3 regions of the Bradyrhizobium sp. SZCCHNRI2009 genome follow, and region 2 is predicted to be linked to each of the others. Evidence: predicted binding sites of a transcription regulator. Region 2 holds the regulator's gene; each other region holds the start of a gene.
What was found. Region 2 encodes LexA, which represses DNA repair genes until DNA is damaged. Its sites were predicted from a motif close to TGTTCNNNNTGTGTTCNG; they were not measured.

Region 1: QX041_RS29485 (PA0069 family radical SAM protein) is a predicted target of LexA. The motif match lies at 2,381-2,398, and genes of this name have one in related genera.
Region 3: recA (recombinase RecA) is a predicted target of LexA. The motif match lies at 1,460-1,477, and genes of this name have one in related genera.

The regions. Positions count from the first base shown of each region.
Region 1 is NZ_JAUEUH010000010.1:126,372-133,749, reverse strand. It holds gene QX041_RS29495 (ribonuclease HII) at 1-636, opposite strand, end outside; gene QX041_RS29490 (VOC family protein) at 712-1,161, opposite strand; gene QX041_RS29485 (PA0069 family radical SAM protein) at 1,181-2,359, opposite strand; gene QX041_RS29480 (phosphoketolase family protein) at 2,550-4,967, shown strand; gene QX041_RS29475 (glycosyl transferase) at 5,143-5,715, shown strand; gene QX041_RS29470 (helix-turn-helix domain-containing GNAT family N-acetyltransferase) at 5,780-6,709, shown strand; gene QX041_RS29465 (hypothetical protein) at 6,829-7,251, shown strand; gene moaB (molybdenum cofactor biosynthesis protein B) at 7,292-7,378, opposite strand, start outside.
Region 2 is NZ_JAUEUH010000002.1:702,270-709,647, reverse strand. It holds gene QX041_RS10825 (alpha-hydroxy acid oxidase) at 270-1,406, shown strand; gene QX041_RS10820 (HAD family phosphatase) at 1,452-2,081, shown strand; gene QX041_RS10815 (hypothetical protein) at 2,540-2,908, shown strand; gene QX041_RS10810 (hypothetical protein) at 2,935-3,180, opposite strand; gene QX041_RS10805 (alpha/beta fold hydrolase) at 3,197-3,394, shown strand; gene QX041_RS10800 (hypothetical protein) at 3,360-3,593, shown strand; gene glp (gephyrin-like molybdotransferase Glp) at 3,887-5,098, shown strand; gene lexA (transcriptional repressor LexA) at 5,304-6,002, shown strand; gene QX041_RS10785 (hypothetical protein) at 6,277-6,717, shown strand; gene QX041_RS10780 (ComEC/Rec2 family competence protein) at 7,111-7,378, opposite strand, start outside.
Region 3 is NZ_JAUEUH010000008.1:218,651-226,028, forward strand. It holds gene QX041_RS26555 (DUF1835 domain-containing protein) at 1-108, opposite strand, end outside; gene recA (recombinase RecA) at 274-1,368, opposite strand; gene QX041_RS26565 (hypothetical protein) at 1,951-2,244, shown strand; gene QX041_RS26570 (DUF6894 family protein) at 3,506-3,745, shown strand; gene QX041_RS26575 (hypothetical protein) at 4,085-4,330, opposite strand; gene QX041_RS26580 (hypothetical protein) at 4,451-4,747, opposite strand; gene QX041_RS26585 (PaaI family thioesterase) at 5,008-5,466, shown strand; gene QX041_RS26590 (PilZ domain-containing protein) at 5,610-5,861, shown strand; gene QX041_RS26595 (pyrroloquinoline quinone-dependent dehydrogenase) at 5,877-7,378, opposite strand, start outside.

The DNA.
Region 1 (7,378 bases), on a different contig from region 2:
CTGCGCCAGCGCGCACATCAGCCGGTCGCGCGTGACCTTGGCGACGATCGAGGCGGCCGCAATCGACATCACCAGGCCATCGCCGCCGATCACCGCCTCGCAGCCGCAATCGACGTCGATGCGGTCGCGGCCGTCGACGAAGACGTGCTTCGGCGCCTCGGGCAACGCCCTCACGGCGCGCGACAGCGCCCACAGCGAGGCCCGCAGGATGTTGTCGCGATCGATTCGCGCCGGCGAGGCGACAGCCACCGCGAACGCCGACGTCTTGCAGATCTTGTCGAACAGCGCCTCGCGCTGCTCCGCGCTCAGCCGCTTGGAGTCATCGAGGCCTTTCGGGATGCGCGCGGGATCGAGAATCACGGCCGCGGCGACCACCGGACCGGCCAGCGGCCCCCGTCCCGCCTCGTCGCAACCGGCGACCGGCCAGATGCCCTGCTTGAGCAGCGCGCGCTCCCGCCGGAAGCTCGGCGGCGTCACCGCGATGACGCCCTTGCCGAGCTTGGCGGCCGACCTGCCGGCAGCATTCGTGGCAACAGGCTTGGTTGCGGCCTTTGCAGGTGCGCTCTTCGCCACGGCGCCGCTCGTCGCCTTCGCCCTGCCCGGCTTTTTTGACTGATCGCGAATCATGGCCGGCATGGTGCGAAACGGCCCGCGGCGGCGCAACCCCGAACGGACCTCATTCCCCGCTATTCGCCCCTTGCCCGCGACCGACTACGCCGGCAGATGCACTCGATCATCCTTGCCGACATCAATCCCCGGCGCGATCACCACTTCCCAGACATGACCGTCCGGATCGGAGAAGTAGCCGCTGTAACCGCCATAGTCGGTTCGTTGCGCCGGCTTCAGCAGCATCGCGCCTTTCTCCACCGCCGACGCGAGCGCCGCATCGACCTCGGCCTCCGAGCGGCAGTTCCATGCCAGCGTCACGCCGCGGAATGCCTGGGGGCGCGGTGCGTCCGGCACGCCCGCATCATCGGCGAGCGCGCCCCACGGGTACAGCGCCAGCACCGTCCCGCCGGTCTCGAAGAATGCCACGGCCTCTCCGGTCGCGCGGAATTTTCGGGCGAAGCCGAGCGACGTATAGAAGGCGATGCTCCGCCGCATCTCGGATACACCGAGTGTGATGACGGTGAACCGCGGAACGCTCGCTTGTGCGCTCATCAACTGCTCTCCGCACGCTTCAGAACAGGCTGAGTTGCTGCCCGCCGCCCTTCGGCCGGACGAAATGATCGGTCGTCAACTTGGTCCGGCGCTTGTTCAGGCCGAGCTTTTCGCAGGCGATCTCGAAGCGGCGGCCGATCATCCAGGCCATCGGGCCCGTCCCCTTCATTCGCGTGCCCCATTGCGAGTCGTAATCGCGGCCGCCGCGCATGTCGCGGATCAGGGTGAAGACGTGGCGGTAGCGGTCCGGATAATGCTCGAGCAACCACTCGCGGAACAGGTCGCGCACCTCCAGCGGCAGGCGCAGCAGCACATAGGCAGCCTCCTTGACGCCGGCATGGGCGGCGGCATCGAGGATGCGCTCGATCTCGCTGTCGTTCAGCGCCGGGATCACCGGCGCCACCATCACCGTGGTCGGAATGCCGGCCCTCGACAGCGCCTGCAGCGCCTCCAGCCGCTTCGACGGTGTCGAGGCCCGCGGCTCCATGGTGCGCGCCAGCTTCGGATCCAGCGTGGTCACGGAGATCGCGACCTTCGCCAGGTTCCTCTTGGCCATCCGCGCCAGGATGTCGGCATCACGCATCACCAGCGCCGACTTGGTCACGATCCCGACGGGATGGCCAACCTTTTCCAGCACCTCGAGGATGCCGCGCATGATCTTCCGCTCGCGCTCGATCGGCTGATAGGGATCGGTGTTGGTTCCGATCGCGATCATCCGCGGCTCGTAGCCGCTGGCCGCGAGCTCCTTTTCCAGGAGCGCGGGCGCATCCGGCTTCACGAACAGCTTGGATTCAAAATCAAGACCAGGCGACAGCCCGAGAAACGCATGGGTCGGCCGCGCGAAGCAGTAGACACAGCCGTGCTCGCAGCCGCGATACGGGTTGATCGAGCGATCGAAACCGATGTCCGGCGAGTCGTTGCGGGTGATGACCTTGCGCGAGGTATCGGTCGCGACCATGGTCTTGAATGGCGGCAAATCCTCGAGACTCTGCCAGCCATCGTCGAAGACGACGCGAGCCTCCGCTTCGTAGCGGCCGCTCGCATTGGATTGTGCACCCCGGCCGCGGCGCCGGCCCCGTTCGATGGCGACCGCGAGTTCGGGGAAGTCGTTTTCCGGGCCAGATGAAGGCGCGCCCACCGGCTCGGAGGGCACCGGGACCGGCGGGCGCTTGAGGGCATGTGAAGATGCTCGGCTCATGGCCAAGACATAGCACACAAAAAGAACAATACAAGAACAAAAGAGAACAACGTCTCGGAACGGTTCTGGAGCCACGCAAGGCCAACCATCACATTCCCGTTCTATCCTTCGCAGCGCACTGGAACGGAATGGTGCGGCGTTACTCTAATGCACTTCCCGCAAGCGCGAAGCGGACGGCAAGCGAGGTTCCATGAACATCACGTCTTCCCATCAGACCAAAACGGCCGACGATCTCGACCTGCTCGATCGCTATTGGCGCGCGGCGAACTATCTCTCGGTCGGGCAGATCTATCTGCTGGACAACCCGCTGCTGCGCGAGCCGTTGAAAGCGGAGCACGTCAAGCCGCGCCTGCTCGGCCACTGGGGGACGACGCCCGGACTGAATTTCATCTACGCCCATCTCAATCGCGCCATCCAGGCGCAGGATCTCGACGTCATCTACGTGTGCGGTCCCGGCCATGGCGGCCCCGGCATGGTCGCCAACACCTATCTCGAAGGCAGCTACAGCGAGATCTATCCGGACATCACGCGCGATGCCGATGGCCTGCGCAAGCTGTTCCGGCAGTTCTCCTTCCCTGGCGGCATCCCGAGCCATGCCGCGCCCGAGACGCCGGGCTCGATCCACGAAGGCGGCGAGCTCGGCTACGCGCTGGTGCACGCCTATGGTGCGGCGTTCGACAATCCCGATCTGATCGTGGCCTGCGTGGTCGGCGACGGCGAAGCCGAGACCGGGCCCCTCGCCGCATCCTGGCATTCGAACAAGTTCCTGAACCCGGCCCATGACGGCGCGGTGCTGCCGATTTTGCATCTCAACGGCTACAAGATCGCCAATCCGACCGTGCTCGGCCGCATGGGCGATGCCGAGATCAAATGCCTGTTCGAAGGTTACGGCTACGAGCCGCTGTTCGTCGAAGGCGCGGAGCCGAAGGCGATGCATCGCCAGATGGCGGACGCGCTCGATGTCGCGCTCGCGAGCATCCGCTCGATCCAGCAGAATGCGCGTCAGCCGGATGCAACGATCCAACGGCCGCGCTGGCCGATGATCGTGCTGCGCAGCCCGAAGGGCTGGACCGGGCCGAAGGAGGTCGACGGCCTCAAGGTCGAAGGCTTCTGGCGCGCCCATCAGGTGCCGATCACCAATCCGCGCGGCAAGCCCGAGCATCTCGCGCTGCTCGAAGCGTGGATGAAAAGCTACGAGCCGGAAACGCTGTTCGACGGCCACGGCCGGCTCGTGCCGGAGCTGCAGGCACTGGCACCGAAGGGCACGCGGCGCATGGGCGCCAACCCGCATGCCAATGGCGGTCTGCTCAAGCGCGAGCTCAGGCTCCCAGACTACCAGCATTTTGCGGTCGAGGTGTCCTCTCCGGGCCAGACCATGGCTGAAGCCACGCGCGAGCTCGGCAAGTTCCTGCGCGACGTGATCACGCTGAATGCAGAGACACGCAACTTCCGCATCATGGGCCCGGACGAGACCGCCTCGAACCGGCTCGATGCCGTATTCGAGGTCACCGAGCGGGTGTGGATGGAAGGCATCGAGCCCTACGATGTCCACCTCGCCCATGACGGCCGCGTGATGGAGGTGCTGAGCGAGCATCTCTGCCAGGGCTGGCTGGAGGGCTATCTGCTCACCGGCCGCCACGGCCTGTTCTCCTGCTACGAGGCGTTCATCCACATCGTCGATTCGATGTTCAACCAGCACGCCAAATGGCTGAAGGTGTCACGCGAGCTGCCGTGGCGGCGCCCGATCGCGTCGCTGAACTATCTCCTGACCTCGCATGTCTGGCGGCAGGACCATAACGGCTTCAGCCATCAGGACCCCGGCTTCGTCGACCTCGTCGCCAACAAGAAGGCGGACATCGTCCGCATCTACTTCCCGCCGGATGCCAACACGCTGTTGTGGATCGCGGACCACTGCCTGCGCACCTACGACCGCATCAACGTCATCGTTGCCGGCAAGCAGCCGGCGCCGCAATGGCTGTCGATGCAGGAGGCGGCGACGCATTGCGACGCCGGCATCGGCATCTGGTCTTGGGCCGGCACCGAGCCCGCCGACGAGGAGCCCGACGTGGTGATGGCCTGCGCCGGAGATGTCCCGACCCTGGAGACGCTCGCAGCCGTCGACCTGCTGCGCAAGGAATTGCCCGACCTGAAGATCCGTGTGGTCAACGTCGTCGACCTCATGACCCTGCAGCCGAAGCAGGACCATCCGCACGGCCTCAGCGACCGCGACTTCGACAGCCTGTTCACCACCAACAAGCCGGTGATCTTCGCCTATCACGGCTATCCGTATCTGATCCATCGCCTCACCTACAGCCGCACCAACCATGCCGGCATGCATGTGCGCGGCTTCATCGAGGAAGGCACCACGACGACTCCGTTCGACATGGTCGTGCTGAACGAGCTCGACCGTTTCCACCTCGCCATCGAGGCGATCGAACGCGTGCCCGGCCTCAGCGTGTCGGCGGCTCATGTGAAGCAGAAATTCCGCGATGCGCTGATCGAGCATGCCCGCTACATCCGCGCGCATGGCGAGGACATGCCGGCGATCCGCGACTGGGTGTGGCCGAACAGCGCCGGCGGCACCACGCCGACACAGGCAGGCGACTGAGCCAGTCAAGCGCGAGCTTCAGCAACACGGCACCTTGAAATAGCACCGTTCGGGCGCGGGCCGAACGGCGCGGCCAGGTACGTGCTGCAAAATTCCGCAGCGCAGCGGGCTGATTTGGCTATGACAAGATGATAACAGTCATGCCGGAGGCGCGACAGATAGCGATGCCAGTTTCATGCTGAGCGTGATCATTCCGACCGAAGGTGTCGAGCAGACCGCCGTGGCCACCCTGTCCGCGCTGGTGCCGGGCGCCGCGGCCGGTGTCGTCACCGAGGTGCTGCTGGTCGATCGCTCGCCCGATTCCAGCGTGATCGAGCGGGTCGCGGACGTCGCTGGCTGCCACTTCATGAAGTTCGAGGGCTCCCAGGCCGCGGCCCTGGCTGCAGGGGCCGCCAGCGCGCGTGCGCCCTGGCTGATGTTTCTGCCCGCCGGCGCGATGCTCGATCCCGGCTGGATCGATGAAACCATGCAGTTCGTCCAGAGCGTCGCCACCGCCGGCCGGCCGCGCGCTGGCGTCTTCCGCTATGCCCGGTCTCCCTATGCCGCAATCAGCCTGCGCGACCGGCTGCGCGCGGTTGCGCGGGTCCTGGTCGGGCCGCTCGGCGACCAGGGTCTCTTGATCGCCAGGGATCACTACCGGCAGCTCGGCGGATACAAGCCCGACCACAAGCGCGCCGAAACGCGGCTGCTGCGTCAGCTCGGCCGTTCCTCGCGGACGATGCTGCGCAGCCGGATCGTGATGGTGTAGCGGCACGACAATACTTGCCAAAGTCAATCAATTGGTTGACAATGGCAAATATTGGAGGTGCCCCATGAATTCCGCCCCAGCCGACGGCAAGGTCGCCGCCATCCGCGCGTTCAACCGTTTCTACACGAGGAAGCTCGGCGCGCTGGACCAGCATCTGCTCGACAGTCCGTTTTCTCTGGCCGAGGCGCGTGTGCTCTATGAACTCGCACAGTACGACGCCATCTCGGCCAAGGAGATCGGTCTCTCGCTCGGCCTCGATGCCGGCTATCTCAGCCGCATCGTCCAGAGCTTCGACGAGCAGGGGCTGATCACCCGCACGCCTTTGCCAACCGATCGCAGGCAGCAGCAGCTCGGCCTGACCGCAAGAGGCCGGCAGGCCTATGCCAAGCTCGACCGCAGCTCGCAGAAGGAGATCGCGGCCATGCTGGCGCCGCTGGCGCCATCCGTGCGCGACCGGCTGGTCGGTGCAATGACGACGATCGAGACCGCCCTGGAGCCGCAGCAGCCGGGCCGCTCCCCAGTGCTGCTGCGCAGCCATCGCCCGGGCGACATCGGCTGGGTGGTTTCACGGCACGGCGCCGTCTACGCCGAGGAATATGGTTGGGACGTCTCGTTCGAGGCGTTGGTCGCCGAGATCGGCGCACAGTTCATCAGGAGCTACGACCCGGCGCGCGAGCACTGCTGGATCGCCGAGCTTGCGGGCGAGCCGGTCGGCTCGATCTTCCTGGTCAAGGGCAGCGACGAGGTCGCCAAGCTGCGGCTGCTGCTGGTCGAGAAGAAGGCCCGCGGTCTCGGCGTCGGCCGGGCCCTGACCGAACAATGCATCCGCTTCGCGCGCGAGAAGAACTACAGGACGATCGAGCTGTGGACGCAAAGCATTCTCACCGCCGCGCGCGACATCTATGCCCGCGCCGGGTTTCGCAAGATCGCCGAGGAGCCGCACGCCATGTTCGGCGTCCCGCTGACCGGCGAGACATGGCGGCTCGAGTTGTAGCCGGGCGGCTCGTGCAGCAACCGCCGGTAGGCCGAGATCACCGCCACAACAGGCTGCGCATGCCGATTGCGAAGTTCCCGCGCGCCGGTACTATCCCGCCAAACAGGGCGGGAGCAGTGATGGAATCGATGGTGCGATCGAAGCTTGCGGCGCTTGTCGCGCTCGCGGGCCTGTTTGGGGTCGAGGCTGGGACGGCGGCTCGCGCCGCGCCCAAAGGGCGCGCAACGGTCGCGATTACACGCACGACGGACTTCCTCTATCTGGCGGCACCAGCGGCGATCGAGATCAATGGCGCCAAGGTGGCGAGCCTTGGCCGCGGCGAGAGCTACAGCGGCTCGATTGCGCCCGGCGCCACCACGATCACCGTGTCGACATGGTCCTCGCCGGGCTCGTCGAACATTCGTTTCACCGCCGTGCCTGGCAAGGCCTACCGGATGGTCGTGGGACCGCGCGGCCAGAATTTCGCGGCCAGCATGATGGGCGGCCTCATTGGCGCGGCGATCGAAGGCGGCGGCGCTTTCGAGATCGTACCAACGAAGTGAGACGCGCGATCGACGCGCGGTGCCGCATCGCGCCGTGGCCCTATGCCGTCGCGCCCTGCGCCTTGGGCCGGCGCAGATGCTCGTCGAGCCGCGGCATGATCTCGACGAAGTTGCAGGGTCGCGTGCG
Region 2 (7,378 bases):
GTATCCGAAATGGACGTTCGCAGGCTGAAATCAAGATCAAGGCTGCGCCTGTCGTCCTCCAGGGCCCGGCTGCACATATCCGGTCTTTCACGGCACCTGTCATCACAATTCGACGAGCCGTGTGCAGCGACGCGATTGATGGCCTGCGCCTGCGGCGGCGCCCCCGCGCGCGGCGGCGAACTCCAGTTCGGAATGCCTTGCACCCGGACCGCTCGATGGGCAATGCTCCGCGGCAAAACCGCAAACAGGACAGTCGCTGGGAGGCAACCATGAACCAACGGACCCCGATCGAGGCCGGGTGGAGGAACGTCGAGCTCGGTTCGAGCGACGAGAAGTTCCAGAACCTTCACGAGTTCATCCGCAAGGCGCGAGCCCAGCTCAACCAGAATGCCTGGGACTACATCATCGGCGGGGCCGAGACCGAGACGACGCTGCGCCGGAACCGGATGGCGCTCGACGAGATCGCATTCCGTCCGCGCGTGCTGCGCGACGTCTCCAGGGTCGATGCCTCGGTCGAAACTTTCGGCCGCAGGCTCCGCCTGCCGGTGGTCATGGCCCCGGTCGGTGCGCTCGAAATCTTCGATCCGGCAGGCGCCGCCAGCGTGGCCCGTGGAGCGGGCCGGTTCGGGGTCGCGCACATGCTGAGCTCGGTGTCCGAGCCCGGGCTGGAGAAGACCGCCCAGGCCGCTCCCGACGCGCTGCGCATCTTCCAGCTCTATGTCCGCGGTGACGACGCCTTCGTCGAGGACTATGTGAGCCGCGCCATCGCCAACACATACACGGCGTTCTGCCTCACCGTCGACACCGCCCATTACAGCCGGCGCGAGCGCGACATCGCCAAGCGCTACGTGCGCGAAAGCCGGCTGCGCGCGACCGGCGGCGATCATCAGAAGGCGCTGAGCTGGCATACCGTCAAGCTGATCAAGGACAAGTTCAAGCTGCCGCTGATCATCAAGGGCATCGCGACCGCCGAGGACGCACAGATCGCCGTCGATCACGGCGTCGACTGGATCTACGTCTCGAACCATGGCGGCCGCCAGCTCGATCATGGCCGCGGCGCGATGCACGTGCTGCCGGAGATCGTCGCGGCGGTGAAGGGCCGGGCCAGGATCATGGTCGACGGCGGCTTCTGCCGCGGCACCGACATCGTCAAGGCGATTGCGGCCGGCGCCGATCTCGTCGGCATTGGCCGGCTGCAATGCTGGGCGCTGGCGGCCGCAGGCGAGGACGGCATCCTGCGCATGCTCGAGCTGCTGGAGGACGAGGTGATCCGCACGCTCGGCCTGCTCGGCGTCACCTCGTTCGCGGAGCTGAACGCGTCCTATCTGCATCCGGCGGCCGCCACCAACCTGCCCAGCGTGGTCAGCGCGTTTCCGCTGGTCGACATCGAGCCCTACCGTTATTGAGGAGGCGCCGCTTCCGTCCCACGCAAGGCATCGTCGACCCGCCCCATGCCCGCCTCCGCTCTCCGCCCCGGCGTCGCCGACGCGCTGCTGTTCGACCTCGGCCGCGTCGTCATCGACATCGATTTCGTCCAGGTGGTCTCGCGCTGGGCAGCGCATGCCGGCTGTCCGCCGGAGCGCATCGCCGCGCGCTTCGTGCGCGACGAGATCTATCACGGGCACGAGCGCGGCACCGTCTCCGATGCCGCGTTCTTCGCCAACCTGCGCCGGCAGCTCGGCATCGACATCACCGACGCGCAGTTTCTCGAGGGCTGGAACGCGATCTTCGTCGGCCCGATGCCGGGCATCGCCCCGCTGCTCGCACGCGCGGCTTCGAGACTGCCGCTCTATGCCTTCTCCAACACCAACCAGCCGCACATCGATCACTTCTCGCCGCGCTATGCCGACTTGCTCGGTCACTTTCGCGAGATCTTCCTGTCGTCGTCGATCGGCCTGCGAAAGCCGGATGCCGAGGCGTATGATCACGTGGTGCGGGCGATCGGCGTGCCGGCCGAGCGGATCGTTTTCTTCGACGATCTCGCTGAAAACATCGACGGCGCGCGGACGAGCGGGCTGCAGGCGGTGCTGGTGCGCTCGACGGCCGACATCGCCGCGGCGCTGGAGGCGCTCGGGATCTGATCGCGTCGCGCAAGGGTGCGTCATGGCCAGCGGCGTGACGTTCTGAAGGGCTGCGCTCGCAATGACGGTGCCCACTCGTGCAAAATTGTTCTCGCGGCACGATGTGCCCGAGCTTTGCTGCTCTCATTTCACCCTCCTCCAATCGGAGGGCGCAGGGAATGCCGGGCTGCAGGCCGCAACCCATGGCCCGCCTGCAGAAAAAAAGCAGGCGGCAGTCACCACAGGTCCAGCCGACATCCGGCATTCCCTGCGCGATGGTCTTCACGCTTATACGCGATCTCCCCGGTGCTCGGCTTGTTGGCCACCGTCGCCGACGGGATCATCAGTACCCGCCGGCTTGGCATCAGCGTCGGGATGCCAGGACCACGCGACTTCACGTCCGCGCCATGCCGTTCGTCCGCGCGCCATCAGAGCACGCTGCGACACGTCGCGGCCACCGCATCCCGCGCTCCACGTCCGTGACGATCGCGAAGCGCCCCTCCTGTCGAGCACGGGACCAAATCAGCATAGCAGCTTTTTCCGAAAAAGCGAATCCTAAATGCGACGGCCGGCAACGGCACCATCCGGCCCGTCTCCCGCCACATCCGCTGGTCGCAGACGAGCCGGCGCCTAAGCACACCGGCATCGGCGCCGAGATCGTCAAGATCGCGCCGTGCTCGATGACCATCGTCGGCACGCTCGCCGAGTGGTCGCAATGGACCGGCGTGACCTTCGATCGCTCGGGTGAGATCGAGGTGCCCGCTGCTCTCGTCCCCGTGCTCGCGTCGGTCGAGCACGACCATGCCGCCTATGTCGAGCCGAATGTCTGGATTCGGCATCCGCTCTGACGCGGTGCAGGTCGTCCGCGCGACGATCAACGCGCCGGCACGACGCGCTCGTCCAGAAATCCGATCACCGCGTCGAACGCCTGCCGTCGATTCCGCTCCATCAGGATCATGTGCGTGCCCTGCCCGATCTCGACCAGGCGCTTGTACGGCGCGCTCCCGAGGCGAACGAACAGGTCGTGCGCCATCCCGAAGCGGACATCCACGTCCCATTCCGCCGCGAGCACGAGAACCGGGCAGTCGATCGTGCTGGGATCGTAGATCGGCTGGTCCACGGTCCAATGCTCGTCCATGTGGCGCGCGCAGATCGAGGGCGTCGCGGCAACGCATATGACGATCGCCTATGACCGGCGCGGATTTGGTGAGACGGTCGCCTATGAGGAAGCTCATTCTCCGGTCGAGGACCTGCTCGCCGTCGTCGACGCGCTCGCGCCGGGGCGGCCGGCGACGCTGATTGCCTGCTCGCAAGGAGGCCGCACAGGATTGTGATCGGGTCAGCGCTATCAAGGCGCATCTGTGGGTCGACGGTCCTTTGCAGCGCGAGGGACGCATCTCCGGCGAGCCGCGCGAGACGTTCCTGAAGAAGAACGCCGCCGCACTCCGCGCGCCGCCAACCGGCGCGACTCTCGATATGGCACCAGCCTTCCCGCGCCTCGCGGAGATCGTCGCGCCATCGCTCGTCATCTAGGGGGACTTGGACTTTCCTCACATCCAGCAGCGAAGCAGGCTGCTCGCCGCAACAATGCCGAACGGGTCAGGACATGAGCTGGCCGGAACGGCGCACCTGCCGAGCCTGGAACGTCCGCAGGAGGTCATGCGGTTGATTGCAGACTTTCTCGCGCGATCGTGAGGCAGCGGCCCGGAAACGGCCCACAGCAGACGGTCAGAACGCAGGGAGCGGCCTAGGCCCTTGGCCGCGCCGTGCGCGTTCGGTTAGAAGGCGATTCATTCGATCTGCCGTCTCCGTCCGAAGGAAATCCCATGGCCCTGATGCCGGTGTCTGATGCGTTGTCCGCCGTGCTCGCCGGCGCCGAGCCGCTGGCCGAGGAGCAGGTCGGGCTGGACGAAGCGTTTCACCGCATCCTGGCGCGGGACCTCGCGGCGCTGCGGACGCAGCCGCCCGAGGCAATGTCGGCGATGGACGGCTATGCCGTGCGCGCGGCGGACGCCGCCCAGGCCAAGGCGCGGCTGAAGGTCATCGGCGAGGTTGCGGCAGGGCGGCCGTTCGATCGCGTGGTTGGACCCGGCGAGGCGGCGCGGATCTTCACCGGTGGCGTTGTTCCGGAGGGTGCGGACGCGGTGGTGATCCAGGAGGACACGATCGCCGAAGATGGCCACGTCGTGATCACCGAGGCCGCGATCAAGGGCCGGCATATCCGGCCGGCGGGCGTCGACTTTCACCAGGGCATGGTGCTGCTGAAGTCCGGGCGCCGGCTCAGCGACCGCGACCTGTCGCTGGCGGCCAGCATGAATCATCCGGCGCTGCCGGTGCGGCGCCGGCCGAAGGTGGCGCTGCTCGCCACCGGCGACGAGCTGGTGATGCCGGGCTCGACGCCCGGCCCGGGCCAGATCGTCTATTCCAACGGCTACGCCTTGCGGGCGCTGGTGCGCAACGAGGGCGGGACCCCGATCGATCTCGGCATCGCCGCGGATACGATGGAGGCGACGATCGCCGGCATCCGCCGGGCCCGAGAGGCCAAGGCCGACATCTTGATCACGACCGGCGGCGCCTCGGTCGGCGATCACGACCTGGTCAAGCAGGCGCTCGAAGCCGAGGGCGTCGAGATGGCGTTCTGGAAGATCGCGATGCGGCCGGGCAAGCCGATGATGCACGGACGGCTCGGCGACGTCAGGGTGATCGGACTGCCCGGCAATCCCGTGTCGTCCTATGTCTGCGCCCTCCTGTTCCTGGTGCCGCTGATTCGGCGGCTGCTCGGCCGCGACGAGGCCGTGATGCCGCGCGAGACCGCCCTGCTCGGCCGCGAGCTCGGGCCGAACGATTCGCGCGAGGACTATCTGCGGGCGCGGCTCGAAGAGCGCGCCGACGGCACGCTGGTTGCGACCCCGGTGAGCCAGCAGGATTCGTCGCTGCTTGGGAATCTCGCGCTCTCGCAGGCGGTGGTGATCCGGCCGGCGTTTGCTCCGAAGGCGCCTGCCGGCAGCCCGTGCGAGATCCTGCGCCTGCCGAACTGAGCCGCTTCCCCGGTAAAGCCCGGTCTGTTCATCATATTTTTAGGATTGCGGAACACACATCGAACATATAGTGTCCGTTCATGATTTGTTTTTAGTATGTTGCGGGCGACGCGATGACGGTCCGACTCCAGGGCGCTCTCAGCCGGTTTGTGCGCGAGGCGCAGCTCCTGGACTCGGACGACAACAAACCGGGGACCAGGTCGAGATGCTGACGCGCAAACAGTACGAACTTCTGCGGTTCATCAACGAGCGGCTCAAGGAAGCCGGCGTGCCGCCGTCCTTCGACGAGATGAAGGATGCGCTCGATCTGCGCTCGAAGTCCGGCATTCATCGCCTGATCACGGCGCTCGAGGAGCGCGGCTTCATCCGCCGGCTGCCCAACCGCGCCCGCGCGATCGAGGTGATCAAGCTGCCCGAGCTGTCACAGGCCGCCAACAACCGCCGCGGCTTCACCCCATCGGTGATCGAGGGCAATCTCGGCAAGGTGCGCACCAGCACTCCCGCGCTGGACGATGGCGAGCGCCCCGTCGCAGTGCCGGTGATGGGCCGCATCGCCGCCGGTACCCCGATCGAGGCGCTGCAGACCCGCAGCCACACCATCAGCGTGCCTGCCGACATGCTCGGTAACGGCGATCACTACGCGCTCGAGGTACGCGGCGACTCCATGGTCGATGCCGGCATCCTCGACGGCGACATGGCGCTGATACAGCGCAACGAGACCGCCGACACCGGCGACATCGTGGTGGCGCTGATCGACGATGAGGAAGCGACGCTGAAGCGCTTCCGCCGCCGCGGCGCATCGATCGCGCTGGAGCCGGCCAACACCGCCTACGAGGTACGCATCCTGCCGCCGAACCGGGTGAAGATCCAAGGCAAGCTGGTCGGGCTGTACCGCAAGTACTGATCGCGAATGGGATCGGTCGATGGGCGGCGGGCGCACGCGCTTTCGCCGCCGATCGGAGGCTGCCCAGCAAAATACGTCACGCGCGAATGCACCTCATGATGTGCAGCGCGGCATGCTCAAACGCTTGTGATCGGCCGCGGGCACACGCGATGCAGATCAGCGCAGAATTGCCGCGAAGCGCGCGCTAACATCACCATCGATGTCCACTCTGATAGAGGCCTGCGCCTGTCCGGGGGGAGCGTGGGTCGGCTATCTCTCAACGAGGAGCGATCCGATGTGTGACTACAGCCTCCATGCGGTTGCGTCCCGTCCCGCCAAGGTCGGCGAGACGTTGATCTCGATGACCTTCCGTGGCACCGCCACCCGCGGCTTCGCGCTGGAGAGCGAGCCGACCGTCGCAGTCTGCATGCTGCCCGGCACCGAGTTGGCCTTCGCCGAGGACGTCCGCTACGACAGCCGCTGGCTCTGGACCCGGACGATCCGCGAGCGCGTCGCAAAGTTCAACAGCATCGAGACTCACATTCCCGATCGCCATCACGACGCGATCGAATTCGCCGATGGCCGCCACGTGCTGGTGACCCAGCTCTGCGAGGGCCAGCGCGTCACCGTGCTGCAATTGCCGGTCAGCAAGCAGCCAGCGCAGCGACGCCCGGACATCGCCGAGGACGTGCCGCCTTCGCAGGCCACACCGATTCGCCGCATCAGCATCACCTGAGGGGTCTCCGCATCGGCATTTCTCTCGGTCGTGAACGAGCTTTCGACCGTGGGAGATTTGGGTTCTGCAAGCGCAAAGTCCTCTCGGGCGAACCTCACGCCCCGGCATCGCATCGGATAGGAACGACATCCCTCGGCCGGCATGATGTGCCGGGGGAGCCTGCCGCCGTGGTCAACAAGATCGATTGGAACAAGGCCGCCGGGATCACCGAGCCCGGCTGCAATATGCTTGTGTTCGGATGGCTGACAGTCACGGCTGACGACATCGCCATCTGGCAACGCTATCCGCGCGCTGCGTTCACGCTGGCCGAAAGCCCCTCGCTGTTCGATGGACTTGGCAACATGGACCTGGCGACACCGAGTATCATCTCGGCACGTTCGAGCTGCCCGGCACTCAGTCTTCCTCGCCCTGCTCCGTCTCCGGCGGCGTCGCGTCCTGAGGCCGCACGGCCGGCGCGCGCGGCGTCAGCGTCGTGTCGAACTCGCCGGCCTCGGCGGGCGCCGGCCACCATGGGCGGTCGGTGCCGCCGGCACGCGCCGGCGTGACGGCGAAGCTCCTGCCCCGCTGCACCAGCATCAAGGCGCCCTGCTGTCGCAGCCGCTCGCGATCGATGACGGCCGCCGCGCAGGATGACGGCGCGGCGCGCGCGGTGACGATGAGC
Region 3 (7,378 bases), on a different contig from region 2:
TTGGCTCAAGACGCTATCAACACGTTCGCGATCGGCTCCCGGCGCCCAGGACTGGCGTCGGAAGTGTCGGTGCCGCCGCGCGGATCCGGTCTGCTCGTCCGCGCGCACGCTTTCGATTATTCGCGCTGAAGATCGTATCCGGCGCTCGGAAACTCAGGCTCACTGCATTCGGTCATGCAGCAACCGCAGATTTCGGCAGAACACCACACATCTGCAAACGGGCGCCGGAACGTCGGCAACGCAACGTCCACGGCACCCGCTGCCGTCTTACCTCTACTCCTCCGCCGGCTCCTCGCCGTCGGCGTCGGCGTCGCGCTCGGCGTTGCCGGCCAGGATCTGCTCGGCGATCAGGCCGGAGTTCTGGCGGATCGCGGCTTCGATCTTGGCGGTCATGTCCGGATTGGCCTTGAGGAACGATTTCGAATTCTCACGTCCCTGCCCGAGACGCTGACTATCGTAGGAGAACCAGGCGCCGGACTTCTCGACGATGCCGGCCTTGACGCCGAGATCGAGGATCTCGCCCATCTTGGAGACGCCCTCGCCATACATGATGTCGAATTCGACCTGCTTGAACGGCGGCGCCAGCTTGTTCTTCACCACCTTCACACGGGTGGAATTGCCGATCACCTCGTCGCGCTCCTTGATCGCGCCGATGCGGCGGATGTCGAGGCGAACCGAGGCATAAAACTTCAGCGCGTTGCCGCCGGTGGTGGTCTCCGGCGAGCCGTACATCACACCGATCTTCATGCGGATCTGGTTGATGAAGATCACCATCGTGTTGGACTTGTTGATCGAGGCCGTCAGCTTGCGCAGAGCCTGGCTCATCAGGCGGGCCTGCAGGCCCGGCAGCGACTCGCCCATCTCGCCTTCGAGTTCGGCCTTCGGCACCAGCGCCGCCACGGAGTCGACCACCAGCACGTCGACCGCACCGGAACGCACCAGGGTGTCGCAGATCTCCAGCGCCTGCTCACCCGTATCCGGCTGCGAGATCAGAAGCTCGTCGATGTTCACGCCGAGTTTGCGCGCATACACCGGATCGAGCGCATGCTCGGCATCGATGAAGGCGCAGATGCCGCCCTTCTTCTGCGCTTCTGCCACCGTGTGCAGCGCCAGCGTGGTCTTGCCCGAGGATTCCGGCCCGTAGATCTCGACGATGCGGCCCTTCGGCAAACCGCCGATGCCGAGCGCGATGTCGAGCCCGAGCGAGCCGCTGGACACCGTATCGACATCCATCGAACGGTCGTTCTTGCCCAGCTTCATCACCGAGCCCTTGCCGAACTGACGCTCGATCTGGGACAGCGCAGCGGAGAGCGCCTTACTCTTATCCATGGAGGAACCTTCGACGATACGCAGGGCGGTGGCGGACATTGGCGCTCCTTATGGCGGGGATTCGCGGGATGGACAAACGGTTAACGAGGTCGGCCAGCAATCTTGAGGTGAATGTACTCCATCCGTTCTTTGTTCGCAATATGTTCTTCTCGACATTCACACCTCTCTTTCACAAACCCCTGACAACCCGCGGGAGACACGCCTGCCGCTCGAGGGCCGAGGGCCGGCGCGCGGTGCACCGCGCACCAGCGAGGGAGCGCTGCCCGATCAGCGCGCCCGGAAGCGAAGTACGGCATGCGGGATGCTGGATGACGGCGACTGCGAAGGGATCCCGATCCGGCTGGAGGCGGAAGCCATGCGCGCGAACGGCGCGGCCGCCGACCGGTGATCGCGCGGACTACGACCAGCCTGCGCGAGCGCTCCAACCTCGCTTTCCACGCCTGCGGCATACACAAAATCAATTATAAGTAGTTATTGTCGTCTCGGCCGTGCCCTATCATCCTGCTGGTCCTTCTCTCTGAGCCTCGCAGACCGCTTCCAATTTTCGGAACCAGCATGACCGGATCCAACAACGAACAGACCCTCACGCTGTGGCGCCCTGTCGGCCCAAAGGAGCTTGCCTTGATCGAGGCGTCGGGCATGCGTGCGTTTCCGCCGCGCCTTCCGGAGCAGCCGATCTTCTACCCGGTGCTGACCGAGGACTATGCCGTGAAGATCGCACGGGACTGGAACGTGCCGGCGAGCGGCGCCGGCCACGTGCTGCGCTTTGCGATCCTGCGAGGCTTCATCGACACCTACGAGGTGCGCGAGGCCGGCGGCCGCAAGCATCGCGAGTACTGGATTCCCAGCGAAGACCTCGCCGACTTCAACGCCGCAATCGTTGGACCGATCGTGCTTGTCAGGTCTTTTCCTTGAAACTACCAACTCCTACACGCGTGCGTAGATCGCACATTCCGTGGTTCTCCTGAGAGGAACGAAGTTCCATCGCCTCTTCTGCTTTTGTTCGGCTCGTCGTGCGTGCAGGCGCACGATTTCGATGCAGACGCGCAGCCGCGCGCAAGCGGCGGCCGGCCATCAGGTTCCGCATCACGTGGCGTGCAAGCACTCGACGGCCACCATATGACGGACGACAGATGAAGCGACGAACCTCGGACGCCCCCGTGTCGGACCCTGCCCAAGAATGCGTTAGCGCGCCATTGGCGCGGCTCCTCATGCCGGCCCGAGGAATGGCCCGGAAAAAACCCGCGTGATCCGCATCACGCGCGCCGGCGCTCACGACATCTTCAAGCCACAAACCATTGTCATAAACTTTGGGTTGCGTTATAGAATCGTGGTTGTCGTACGTCTGAGCAGATTTTTGATCAGCCCCGGATTTGTTTGTTCGTTGCGATGATGGTCGCCGCACATCGTCTAGTTTATCGCCTTTGGTGTGCCGTCGACCGATCCCTTGCAGCCTGTCAGCTCCCGCACTTGCAGGCTCCGTCACACGTAGGCGCACGGCCCTGAAACCATCCGCGCCGAAAGAAAGCCCCGGACGACGTCCGGGGCTTTCGACGTTGATAGCTCCGCTCGGGATGCATCTCCCTCCGTCATTGTCGTGATGTCGGGGAACGGATCGCGTGCGTTGCGCTTCATATTGGCGATGACAACAAATGACGTGACGTGCCCGTCCTGCAGGGCCGGCCTTCAAAGGATCGAGCTTCACTCGCAGCAAGACGCCGCGGGAGAGAGGCGTTGTCCGGCCTGCGATGAACTCTTGGAAATGGTCGACGGCGCGACGCAGATCGCCTACCGACTGACAGTCGTGCCGGAACGGATCTTCGACCACAGCCAGGTGCGCGTCCCACGGCGGCCGATCGAGATTGCAACCTTGATCTGACGCAAGGCACGCCTACAGATTTCGCACTAATTTAATCGTGTCACTGCCGAACTGCCCTCGCTGGGAAGCTACGACGTTGACGCCGAGCCTCGGACCGCAGCGGTCCGAGGCTCATTCGTTGGCCCGCGATTCGTCCGGTTGCGCCGCACATCACCAACGGCAATCAGCCTAACCGAAGCGATCAGCGCGACCGACCGTATTTTACCGGAATTGATCCGAGTGGGTTTTGCGCTTCCATTTGTGGTGCGTACATCAAACCCAGCGGCCTGGGGCGGTCAGGGCTCACCGGTTTTGGCAATGCCGCTCTATTTCTTTCGTATCCGCAACGGCCACTTCTCAGGCGCGTCCGAGTATGGGACCGAGTGCGCCGACCGCAACGCAGCCTGGAAAGAGATGACCACCGTCTGCGCCGACATGGCCAGCAGCATCTCGCGCAAGCTCGCCGAAAACTCCGAATGGCAGATGGAGCTGCTCGACGAGGCAAGGCAGCCGGTCTTCCGCATCCGGATCGTCGCCGAGTCGCTGGATCAGGCCTGACGGCTCGCCACACCTCTTGTGGATCGTCGCAGGCGAAAGATGCAACCCAAGATTGTAGTCAACGAGGTTGACTGCGCGTCATTTCGGCAGCCGAACTTGATCGAGATCAAAATGCCTGTCTGCATCTTGGCAGACATTTAAATTTGTATGGGTAATCTGATCTTCAAATGTCCGCGAACGGGGATGAACGTGCAGCATTGGCTGGAAGAGCCGAAGCCGGGCGATCCCACGTGCTCCTATGAAACCGTGGTCTGCAAGGCCTGCACGCGGCTTCATTTCATCAATCGGGATACACGCAAGCTTCTTGGCGAAAAGGAATGAGGCGCTCGCGGCAATCGTTCAATCGGCGCTGGGAAGCCGCCGCATCGTGAACTCGATGGCCCCATCGGGAAGCTCGCGCCAGCTTTCGACGGCGCTCATGTAGCCGGCCTTGGGATAGCGGGTCAGATAGTCGCGGGCCTTGGCGCGCGCTTGCTCGCGCGGCAGCGTGAACGTGTCGCGAACGTAGCCGTCGCGAGCCCCCACGGCGCCCTTCTGGCGCCGGGCCGCCATCCGGCTAGCAATGTCCCGGGGGCGCATCCCCATCGACGAACTCCAACGCGCTGCCACACCGTCAATATAGACGGGGCCGCGAGGAATCCGAGTCCGCAATCGGCAAGCGGGCCCGGAAGGGTCAGAGCCCGCCCGACCCGAGCGTGATAAATCTCAGTTGGTGCTGCCGGCAGCCTTCGGCTTCTTGGCCGCGGTGGTCTTCATGGCAGGCGCCGCCTTGGGCTGCTCGGCCGCCCGGACGTTGCCCCAGGGATCGGTGCTCGTCTTGGCGTCCGGAATCTTGCGCATGGTGTCCCTGTAGGCCTGCTCCCGCGCCGCTTCGGCCTCTTTCTCCTCGGGCGACTTGGAGGGACCGTCGGCGAGAAGGTTGATGTTGGGCATCTGCGCCATTGCGGGAACCGCCCAGCCGGCCAGCACGGCGACCGCCATCGTCACGATCAGCTTCTTCATTGGTTACTCCCCGGTATAGGCGCCTTATACCATCGCTTCGCCATGCGCCAAGCCCGCGGCACTGTGCCGGAACGGTGGAGCGCAGGTCGGGATGTTCACGGCCGCATCGTCTGCGCGCACCTGCCGTCTGTTCCACGGCGTGCCATCATCATAGTTTTCCAACTCCGGCCTTTTCAAGCCGCCGCTCTGCGGCAACATTCCGGCGGCTCCGCCGATCGCGGCGAGGCAAGTCGATGCCGAGACACGTCGATGACACGATCATGGAAGGACCTCCGCGCGTGCCGAACGAGACCCTGAACTTCACCACCGACGACGCGAGGCGCATCCTTGATGACGTGTTCGCGCCCTGGATCAAGGATCTTGGCTTGATTGTCGAGGACATCGCGCCGTCTCCGCAGGGCGAAGCCGGCGCCATCCTGCGCATGCCGTTCTCGCCGCGGCTCTGCCGCGACAATGGCGTCGTCTGCGGCCAGGCGCTGATGGCTTTTGCCGATACCGCGATGGTGATCGGGATGGTCACCGCCAGCGGCGGCTACCGGCCGATGACCACTGTCGACCAGACCACGCATTTCATGCGCGCCATTGCTTCCGCCGACGTGATGGCCGATGCACGCGTGGTGCGGATGGGCCGCACCATGAGCTTCGGCCGGGTCACACTGACCAGCGCCGGCGATGGCAAGCCGGTGGCCATGGTGTCGAGCGCCTTCGCGATGCTCTGATCCGCGGCCTGCCGGGTTAACGAAACGTGAAGGCGACGGCCCTGGCTTCGCACGCCGGATTCATCTGATCGAAACGCGAGCCTGATTTATTTTAGGTGCTTTTGACGCGAAAGGTGACGCCGTCCGGCACCGGAATACAGGCCATGAGCGAGACGAGTGACAAGCGCATTGCACCGAGGCATCGGGTGCTGAAGCAGGGCAGGCTGGCATTCGACGGCGGCGGCGCGGTCGATTGCATGGTCCGCAACATGTCCGACACCGGCGCCAGGGTCGAGGTGGTCAGTCCGGTCGGTCTGCCCGAAGCCTTCACGCTGGTGATCCCAGCCGACAAATTCACGCGGCGCTGCCACGCAGTCTGGAGCCACGACAAGCGGATCGGCGTGGCCTTCGACTGATAGCGGTCCGGCGGGCTAGACCCGCCGCAGGCGCCATCGCCACAACGTCACCAACAGGCCGACCAGCACCCCGGCCGCGAGCAGGGCGCCGGCGGCGAACCGTCCGCCCGGACGATCAATCGTCCGTGACCATAGCGAGGGACCTTCGCCATCGCGCGCCAGCCGAAACGCCACGACGCTGTCGCCGAGCGACGTTCCCGCCTCCGAATGGCCGCCGGCTGCGATCACCACGAATTGCTCGCCCTTCCATTCATAGGTCATCGGATTGGCGACGCCCGGCGCGGGCAACCGGCCCTGCCAGAGCTCCTGACCTGAGACAGCATCAAAGGCGCGCAGATAGGCGTCCATTGCGCCGGTGAAGACGAGGCCGCCGGCTGTGACCACGACGCCGTTGACGAGCGGCGTACCCCATTTGAACGCCAGCCCGAGCGGTGCGCGATCCTCGGTGGTGCCGACGGTCGAGCGCCACAGGATCTTGCCGGCCTTGAGATCGACCGCGACCATTTCGCCCCATGGCGGCCGGTTGCACAACAGGCCGAGCTTGGACATGGCGACCACCCGCGTCACCGCGAACGGCGACCCGCGCTGCAGCCCGACATCGGCACCACGCGGCGGCGTCATCCCATCAGCTTCCGCGCGCGGGATCAGCCGGACGATGTGGATGGCACGGCTGACATTGGCGTAGAGGATCTGATGGACGGGATCGAACGCCGCCCCGCCCCAGTTCACGCCGCCGCCGGTCATCGGAAACAGCAACGTGCCCTGGATCGTGGGCGGCGTGTACAAACCCTCATTGCGCAATGGCGCGAGCTGATCGTCGCAGGAGGAATCCAGGACGCGCGGCACGGCCCTGAAAATATCATCCGCTGCGAAGCGCTGATCGAGCAGCGGCGGCACATGGGTCGGAAATGGCTGCGTCGCCGATAGAACCTCACCCTCGGCGGCGCCTTGCGGCACTGCGCGCTCCTCCACCGGCCAGACCGGCGCGCCGGTGTCGCGGTCGAGCACGAACACGAAGCCCTGCTTGGTCGGCTGTATGACGACGTCACGCGCCCCCTGCCCGGCATCGATCCGCGCCAACGTCGGCTGCGCCGGCAGATCGTAATCCCAGACGTCGTGGTGCGTGGTCTGAAACGACCAGGCCAGTTCGCCGCTTTCGATCCGCAAAGCGACCACGGAATCGGCATGCCGGTTGTCACCCGGACGCGCACCGCCGAAGAAATCCGGACTGGGCGACGAGGTCGGAAGGAAGACGAGGCCGCGCGCCTCGTCGACCGACATCGGCGCCCAGACGTTCGCATGTCCCGCCGCGATGCCGTCATGGATCAACGGATCGAAACTCCAGCGCAGCGCGCCGGTGCGCGCATCGAAACCGCGGACCGTGCCTCTGGGCGCATCGACCCGCACATTGTCGCCGATCGATGAGCCGACCACCACGACACCCCCGCCCACCACCGGCGCCGAGGTGATCTGGAACTCGCCCGGCCATAGCAGGTCCTTGGAAATGTCGATCCGCA